2 regions of the Variovorax sp. LjRoot130 genome follow, and region 1 is predicted to be linked to the other one. Evidence: riboswitches for the same ligand, from Rfam matches in the RefSeq annotation. Region 1 holds a riboswitch; the other holds the start of a gene.
The links. Region 1 has a riboswitch for thiamine pyrophosphate ahead of ACSQ86_RS15070 (purine-cytosine permease family protein). Riboswitches for the same ligand answer to the same signal wherever they lie in the genome.
Positions count from the first base shown of each region.

Region 2: another riboswitch for thiamine pyrophosphate. It lies ahead of thiC (phosphomethylpyrimidine synthase ThiC); the one in region 1 lies ahead of ACSQ86_RS15070 (purine-cytosine permease family protein).

Region 1 covers NZ_CAXURM020000001.1:3,031,126-3,034,691, forward strand. The annotation lists gene ACSQ86_RS15060 (NAD(P)/FAD-dependent oxidoreductase) at 1-917, shown strand, start outside; gene ACSQ86_RS15065 (phosphatase PAP2 family protein) at 997-1,581, shown strand; TPP riboswitch at 1,670-1,778, shown strand; gene ACSQ86_RS15070 (purine-cytosine permease family protein) at 1,854-3,173, shown strand; gene thiD (bifunctional hydroxymethylpyrimidine kinase/phosphomethylpyrimidine kinase) at 3,118-3,566, opposite strand, start outside.
Region 2 covers NZ_CAXURM020000001.1:924,302-927,867, reverse strand. The annotation lists gene ACSQ86_RS04655 (HAD family hydrolase) at 1-250, opposite strand, end outside; gene thiC (phosphomethylpyrimidine synthase ThiC) at 287-2,167, opposite strand; TPP riboswitch at 2,247-2,351, opposite strand; gene ACSQ86_RS04645 (rhodanese-like domain-containing protein) at 2,379-3,356, opposite strand; gene ACSQ86_RS04640 (DUF3047 domain-containing protein) at 3,360-3,566, opposite strand, start outside.

The sequences.
Region 1 (3,566 bases):
ACATCGTCGATGCGCTGCCCTCCGCGGGCGGCCAGTGCGTGCAGCTCTACGGCGACAAGCCGATCTACGACATTCCGGGCGTCCCGGCGACCAGCGGGCGCGGCCTGGCGGAATCGCTGCTGCAACAGGTGGCACCCCTCAAGCCGCAGTTCCATTTCGAGCAGCAGGTCGCGACGCTCGAGCGCCAGGCCGATCAGCGCCTGCTGCTGGGCACCACCGCCGGCACCACCTTCCTTGCGAAGACGGTCTTCATCGCCGCCGGCGTCGGCGCTTTCGTCGCCAAGCGCATCGCGCTCGAAGGCATCCAGCGCTTTGAAGGCACCAAGCTTTTCTATCACCCCGAGGCGCTGGAGCGCTTCGACGGCCAGGCCGTGGTGGTCAATGGCGGCGACGATGCCGCGCTGGCCACCGCCCTCGCGCTGATCGGCAAGGCCCGCCAGGTCACGTTGCTGCACCGGCGCGACGGCTTCCAGGCCGACGACGCGCTCGTGGCCCGCATGCGCGCACTGGCGGCCGAGGGCGCACTGAACTTCGCCGTGGGCCAGCCCGCGGCTTTCGACGGCCAGGTGCTGCAGATCACCACGCCCGACGCCCGGACCGTGACGCTGCCGCTCGACGCCCTCATCGCCTGCCTCGGCATCTCGCCGCGGCTCGGCCCCATGGCCGACTGGGGCCTCGATCTCGTGCGCAAGCAGGTGCCGGTCGACACCGAGCGCTTCCAGACGCACGAGGCCGGCGTGTTCGCGGTCGGCGACATCAATACCTATCCGGGCAAGAAGAAGCTGATCGTCTGCGGTTTCCACGAGGCGACGCTGGCGGCCTGGGCCGCCACCGCGATCGTGTTTCCGGGCAAGGCCGTGCCGCTGCAGTACACCACCACCAGCACGCGGCTGCACCAGCTGCTCGGCGTGGGCTGAAGAACAAAGCAACCACCCTGAACGAAGGCTGAACGCCGCATTCACGCGTTCGACACGAGACCGCCATACGATGCCGGGCATGCTCGCGTTGAACACCGCACTGTTCCAGGCCATTGGCGCTGGCCACACCCCGAATGCCGAAATCATGTGGCTCGCATCCATCGTGGCCGAGGGCGCGTCCTGGCTTTGCGCCGCCCTCATGGGCTGGGTCGCCTGGCGCCGGCCCTCGCAGCGGGTCTATGCGATGGTGACGCTGGTCGCCGCGGCCGCGGCGGCCATGCTGGCCCACGCGCTGGCGGACGCCATCGCGATGCCGCGCCCCTTCATGGTGGGCCTGAGCCCGGCGCACATCGACCATGGCGCGCGCGGCTCGCTGCCGAGTGCGCACGCCTCGGTGATGTTCACCATCGGGCTGCTGTTCTGCCTGCGGGCGTCGCTTCGGAAGACCGGGCTGGCGGTCGTGGCGATCGCGGTCCTCACGGGCTGGGCGCGCATCTACGTGGGCGTGCATTTCCCGCTGGACATCGCTGCCGGCCTGCTGCTGGCCGGCGGGATCGCTGCCGCGTTCTGGACGCTTCAGCAGCTCGCGCGCCGCTTCGTCCTGCCGCTCATTCGCCACGACCACTCGGGCGCGAGGCAACTGTCGGCCGCCATCGACCACTGAGGCGCCGCCCGGTCCGCGGCGACTTCACGTCGCCGTGTCGCACTCGGCCGGCGCACGGCTCTACAATCCGAACTGCTTCGCCAGCCTGAAGCAACGCTAGGGGTGCCGGCTCGCAACGCCTGTTGCAGCTTGGCTGAGAGAGTCCCTTTGAACCTGACTGAGGTAATCCTCGCGCAGGGAAGCTGGTCCGGCGACCGCCACGTTTTCTCGCGTGCCGGTCTTGCCGCCGTGGCCTCGCCCACCTGCCAAACACTTTGCAATGGAGCAAATGGATGGCAACAACACCTGAATCCAACGAGGCGCTGACGCCACTCGGCGACGTCAACCGCGTCTTCCACTGGCACGACCACATGGCCCTGTGGTTCAGCCTCGGCGTCGGCCTGCTGGTGATGCAGGTCGGCGCCTACCTGGTGCCGGCGGTCGGCACGCGCGAGGCGGCGATCGCGATCGTGCTGGGGTCGTTGATCGGCGCCGGCCTGCTGGCCTGGACCGCCCGCCTCGGCTGCGAAAGCGGGCTGGCCAGCGCGGGCCTGATGCACGCCACCTACGGCAGCGCCTTCGCGCGCCTGCCGGTGGTGCTGAACATCGTGCAACTGATCGGCTGGACCACCTTCGAGATCGTGATCATGCGCGAGGGCACGCAAGCCATCGGCAAGCAGGCCTTCGGCTGGTCGCTGGAGGGCACGCTGGGCACAGTGCTGACCACGCTGCTGTGGGGCGCGGTGCTGCTCGCGCTGCTGGCCGGCTCGATGGTCAAGCTGGTGCGGCGCTTCGTGAGCCGCTTCGGGCTGCCGCTGGTGGTGCTCTCGCTGCTCTGGCTGAGCTGGCAATTCGCGACGCAGCTTCAGGCCAAGGGCCTGGAGGCCTTCTGGTCGCGCCCGGGCAACGGCAGCACGGGCATGTTCAGCGCGCTCGACCTGGTAATCGCGATGCCGGTTTCGTGGCTGCCGCTGGTGGCCGACTACGCGCGGCACGGCAGGCGCAGCGCGGGCGGGCTCGGCGGCGCCTTCGGCGGCACCTGGGTCGGCTACGCGCTCGCCAACATCTGGTGCTACGCGCTCGGCGTGATGGTGGTGAGCGTGGCGGAACCCGGCACCAACCTCGTGGCGGCGCTGCTGCTGGCGCAGGGCGGCCTGGTCGCGCTGGGCCTGATCCTGATCGACGAACTCGACAACGCGTATGGCGACGTCTATTCGGGCTCGGTCTCGGCCCACAGCCTGCAGCCGCGCTGGAGCGTGCGGCGCTGGGGCCTGTGGCTCGCGGTCGCGTGCATCGCCTTCGCACTGGTGCTGCCGATGCATTCGCTCGAGCCCTTCCTGCTGCTCCTGAGCTCGGTGTTCGTGCCGCTCTACGGCGTGATCCTCGGACGGCTGGGTACGGGCGGCGCAGCGGTCGCGGTGGGCGCGCGCAAGATCGACTGGGTCGCGGCGCTGATCTGGATCGCGGGTATCGCCATCTACCACGCCTGCGCCAGATGGGCGCCTCAGTTCGGGTCGGCGCTGCCGACGCTGGCCCTCACCTTCGTGCTGGCATGGATCACGCGCCCGGCGACGGCAGACGGACCATCGGCACTGGCGCAAAGCCGTGGTTGAGCGGACCGTGGCCGGCACCGATCTTCACATCCGCACCGGCCGCCAGGGCGGCCACGACATAGCCGCGCGCGCGCTCCACGGCATCGGCCAGTTCGTAGCCCAGCGCGAGGTGTGCAGCGATGGCCGAGGACAGCGTGCAGCCCGTGCCGTGCAGGTTGCGGCTCGCAATGCGTTCGGAAGACAGCCTCAGCCGCTCGCCGCTCGCCTCCGCCAGCAGATCGACGACATCGTCTCCCGGCAGGTGGCCGCCCTTGAGCAACACCGCGTGCGCGCCCAGCGCGAGCAGTTCGCTCGCGGCATCGTCGAGCGCGTCGACGCCGTCGATGGCATGGCCGATCAGCAGGGCCGCCTCGTCGAGGTTGGGCGTGACCACGGTGGCGCGCGGGAACAGCT
Region 2 (3,566 bases), 2.1 Mb from region 1:
GCGCCTCGTTGCGGCGGCCGCGAAAGCCGTGCAGCCATTCGGGCGTGATGGCGAAGCCGGTGTTGGCCTCGATCAGCGCGGCCTCGTCCTTCACCGCCTTGCCGGTGAAAAGGCGCATCGACTCTTCCACCGTGAGCTGCCAGCCGAGCTCGCCGAGCATCTCGGCGAGCACGCGGTTGGTGATGGGTTCGGAGTCGACGAGGACGCCGTCGCAGTCGAAGAGGACGGCGTCGAAGGGGATGGAAGGCATGGGGCGATGGTATCAACCACCCTCTGCCTTCCCGGCTCAACGCGCCTGGATCGGGATGTAGATCTCGCCCCCGCCGGCCTTGAACTCGGCCGACTTGCCCGCCATGCCCTCGTCCAGGGCCTTCGCCTCGTCGATGCCGCGCTGCGCCGCGTACTCGCGCACCTCCTGCGTGATCTTCATCGAGCAGAACTTCGGGCCGCACATCGAGCAGAAATGCGCCACCTTGCTCGAGTCCTTGGGCAAGGTCTCGTCGTGGAATTCGCGCGCGGTGTCGGGGTCCAGGCCGAGGTTGAACTGGTCCTGCCAGCGGAACTCGAAGCGCGCCTTGCTGAGCGCGTCGTCGCGCGCCCGCGCGCCCGGATGGCCCTTGGCCACGTCGGCTGCGTGGGCCGCGATCTTGTACGCGATGATGCCCTGCTTCACGTCGTCGCGGTCCGGCAGGCCCAGGTGCTCCTTGGGCGTGACGTAGCACAGCATCGCGGTGCCGGCCCAGCCGATCATGGCGGCGCCGATCGCGCTCGCGATGTGGTCGTAGCCCGGCGCGATGTCGATGGTCAGCGGGCCCAGCGTGTAGAAAGGCGCCTCGTGGCAGTGCTTCAGCTGCTCGTCCATGTTGGCCTGGATCATGTGCATGGGCACGTGGCCGGGGCCCTCGATCATGGTCTGCACGTCGTGCTTCCACGCGATCTGCGTGAGCTCGCCCAGCGTGCGCAGCTCGGCGAACTGGGCCTCGTCGTTGGCGTCCGCGGCGCAGCCGGGACGCAGGCCGTCGCCGAGCGAGAAGCTCACGTCGTAGGCCTTCATGATCTCGCATATCTCCTCGAAGCGCGTGTAGAGGAAGCTCTCCTGGTGGTGCGCGATGCACCACTTGGCCATGATCGAGCCGCCGCGCGAGACGATGCCGGTGCGGCGATCGGCCGTGAGATGAATGAAGGGCAGGCGCAGCCCGGCATGGATGGTGAAGTAGTCCACGCCCTGCTCGGCCTGCTCGATCAGCGTGTCGCGGTAGATCTCCCACGTGAGGTCTTCCGCCACGCCGCCGACCTTCTCGAGCGCCTGGTAGATCGGCACCGTGCCGATGGGCACCGGGCTGTTGCGCACGATCCAGTCGCGCGTGGTGTGGATGTTGCGGCCGGTGGACAGGTCCATCACGTTGTCGGCGCCCCAGCGGATCGCCCACACCAGTTTTTCCACCTCTTCCTCGATGCTGGAAGTGACGGCTGAGTTGCCGATGTTGGCGTTGATCTTGACCAGGAAGTTGCGCCCGATCGCCATCGGCTCGACTTCCGGGTGGTTGATGTTGGCCGGGATGATGGCGCGGCCGCGCGCCACCTCGTCGCGCACGAACTCGGGCGTGATGATCTTCGGGATCCGCGCGCCCATCGGGTTGCCGGCCAGGCGCTTCTCGCGCGCCGCGTCGGCCAGGTACTCGGCCATCCATTCGCGCTTGCCGTTCTCGCGCAGCGCCACGTATTCCATCTCGGGCGTGACGATGCCGCGGCGCGCATAGTGCATCTGGCTCACGTTCATGCCGGACTTGGCACGCAGCGGCGTGCGCTGCAGCCCCGAGGCGGCAGCGCGCAGCTCGGCCAGGCGCTGCGCATCGCGGTCGGCATGGGTGGCGCCGTCGTCGAGCATCTGGTGGGTGCGGCCTTGATAGCTTTCGGTGTCGCCGCGCTCGGCGATCCAGGCGCCGCGCACGCCGGGCAGGCCCTGGCGCACGTCGATCTCGGCCGAAGGGTCCGAGTACGGGCCCGAGGTGTCGTAGAGCGAGACCTGCTCGCCGTTGGTGAGCCGCACGTCGCGCACAGGCACGCGCAGGTCGGGCCGGCTGCCGGCGATGGCGCTCTTGGTCGAGGCAGGAAAGGGCTCGCGCGTCAGCGTGAGCAGCGAGGCGAACTTGTCAGGGGCATTCATGCGGGGGCACTCCGGTTCGTTGGACGGGTGCTCCGCGATCGCTCCAGGATCGGCACGGCGGAAAAAAGAATGTCCGGGGCCGGGGAGTTGCAGCTCTTCTTACGCTGGTATGAACCAGATCAAGTTCGCGGGTTCGGCGCTTGGCCATCTCAGCACACATCTGCGTGCACCCCGGAGCGGGACCGATTCTAGGCCTCGTTCGCGGCAGGGATCAAGCGGGATGTGCGGCGATGTCCGGCGCGCCGGCCGGCAGTGCCTCTTCATCGACCTCGATCGCGGCGGCGGCGCTCCAGGCCGAGAGCCCGCCGGCGAGCACGCGCACGCGCGGCAAACCGGCCTTCATCAGCACGCGCGCGGCAGCGATGGCGGACTCGTCGTTGGGGCAGTCGCAGAACACGATGAGTTCGCGCCCGTCGGCAAAGGCAGCCAGCTCGACGGGGAGCTCGCGCAGCGCGATGCCGATGGCGCCCGGAATCGCGCGCGGATCCAGCGCGCGTCCCTCGGCGGAGCGCACGTCGATCAGCGTCGGGCGGGCACCGGCCGCGAAGGCTTCGCGCAGCGCGCCGGCCTCGATATGCTCGATGTCGTCGGCAGCGAGCGCGATGCGGCGCCGGCGATAGCGCCAGGCGACGAAAGCGACGAGCACCAGCGTGCCGACAGCCGCAGCCGTGAGGCCGACGCTGGACAGCACCGCCAGCACGTCCTGGATCGCCGCGTGGAAGATGCGGCCCAGCAGGAGGAAGCCCAGCGTCCAGATCAGCGCGGCCACGGTCTCGTAGGACAGGAAGCGCGTGTTCGACATGCCCAGGGCGCCCGCCATCGGCGGCGCGACCACCGACACGCCGGGCACGAACTTGGCCGCGATCAGCGACAGCCCGCCCCAGCGGCCGAGGATGGCCTCGCTGCGCCGTACGCAGGAGTCGGCCGACAGCGAGATGCGGCACAGGAGGCGCATCACGCGGTAGCCCCAGCGGCGCCCGGCCAGGAACCAGGCGCCGTCGCCGAGGATGTTGCCGACCAGGGCGGCCGCCAGCACGGCGGCGAATGACACCTGCCCGCCGACCGACAATCCGCCGGCGATAACGAGAAAGGGCGCGGCCGGCACCGGCGCGCCGAGGCGGGTCGCCAGCGTGGCGAGGAACACCACGGCGGCACCCTGGGCCGAGAGGAGCGTGACGAGATCGTCCATCCGCTATTCCCCGGGCACGGGACGCCCCGCCGCAAAGCCTCCGGCGCTGCGCGTGGGCGCGATGCTGCGCAGATCGATGTCGGAAAAATAGGCCAGCCCGTGGCCCTGCGTGTTGTCCGCGTCGGCCGAGATCGCGACCGCGACCACGTCGGGCATGGTGTCGCCGGCCTCGTCGCCGAAGACGCGCCGGTAGTCGGCCAACAGGTTGCG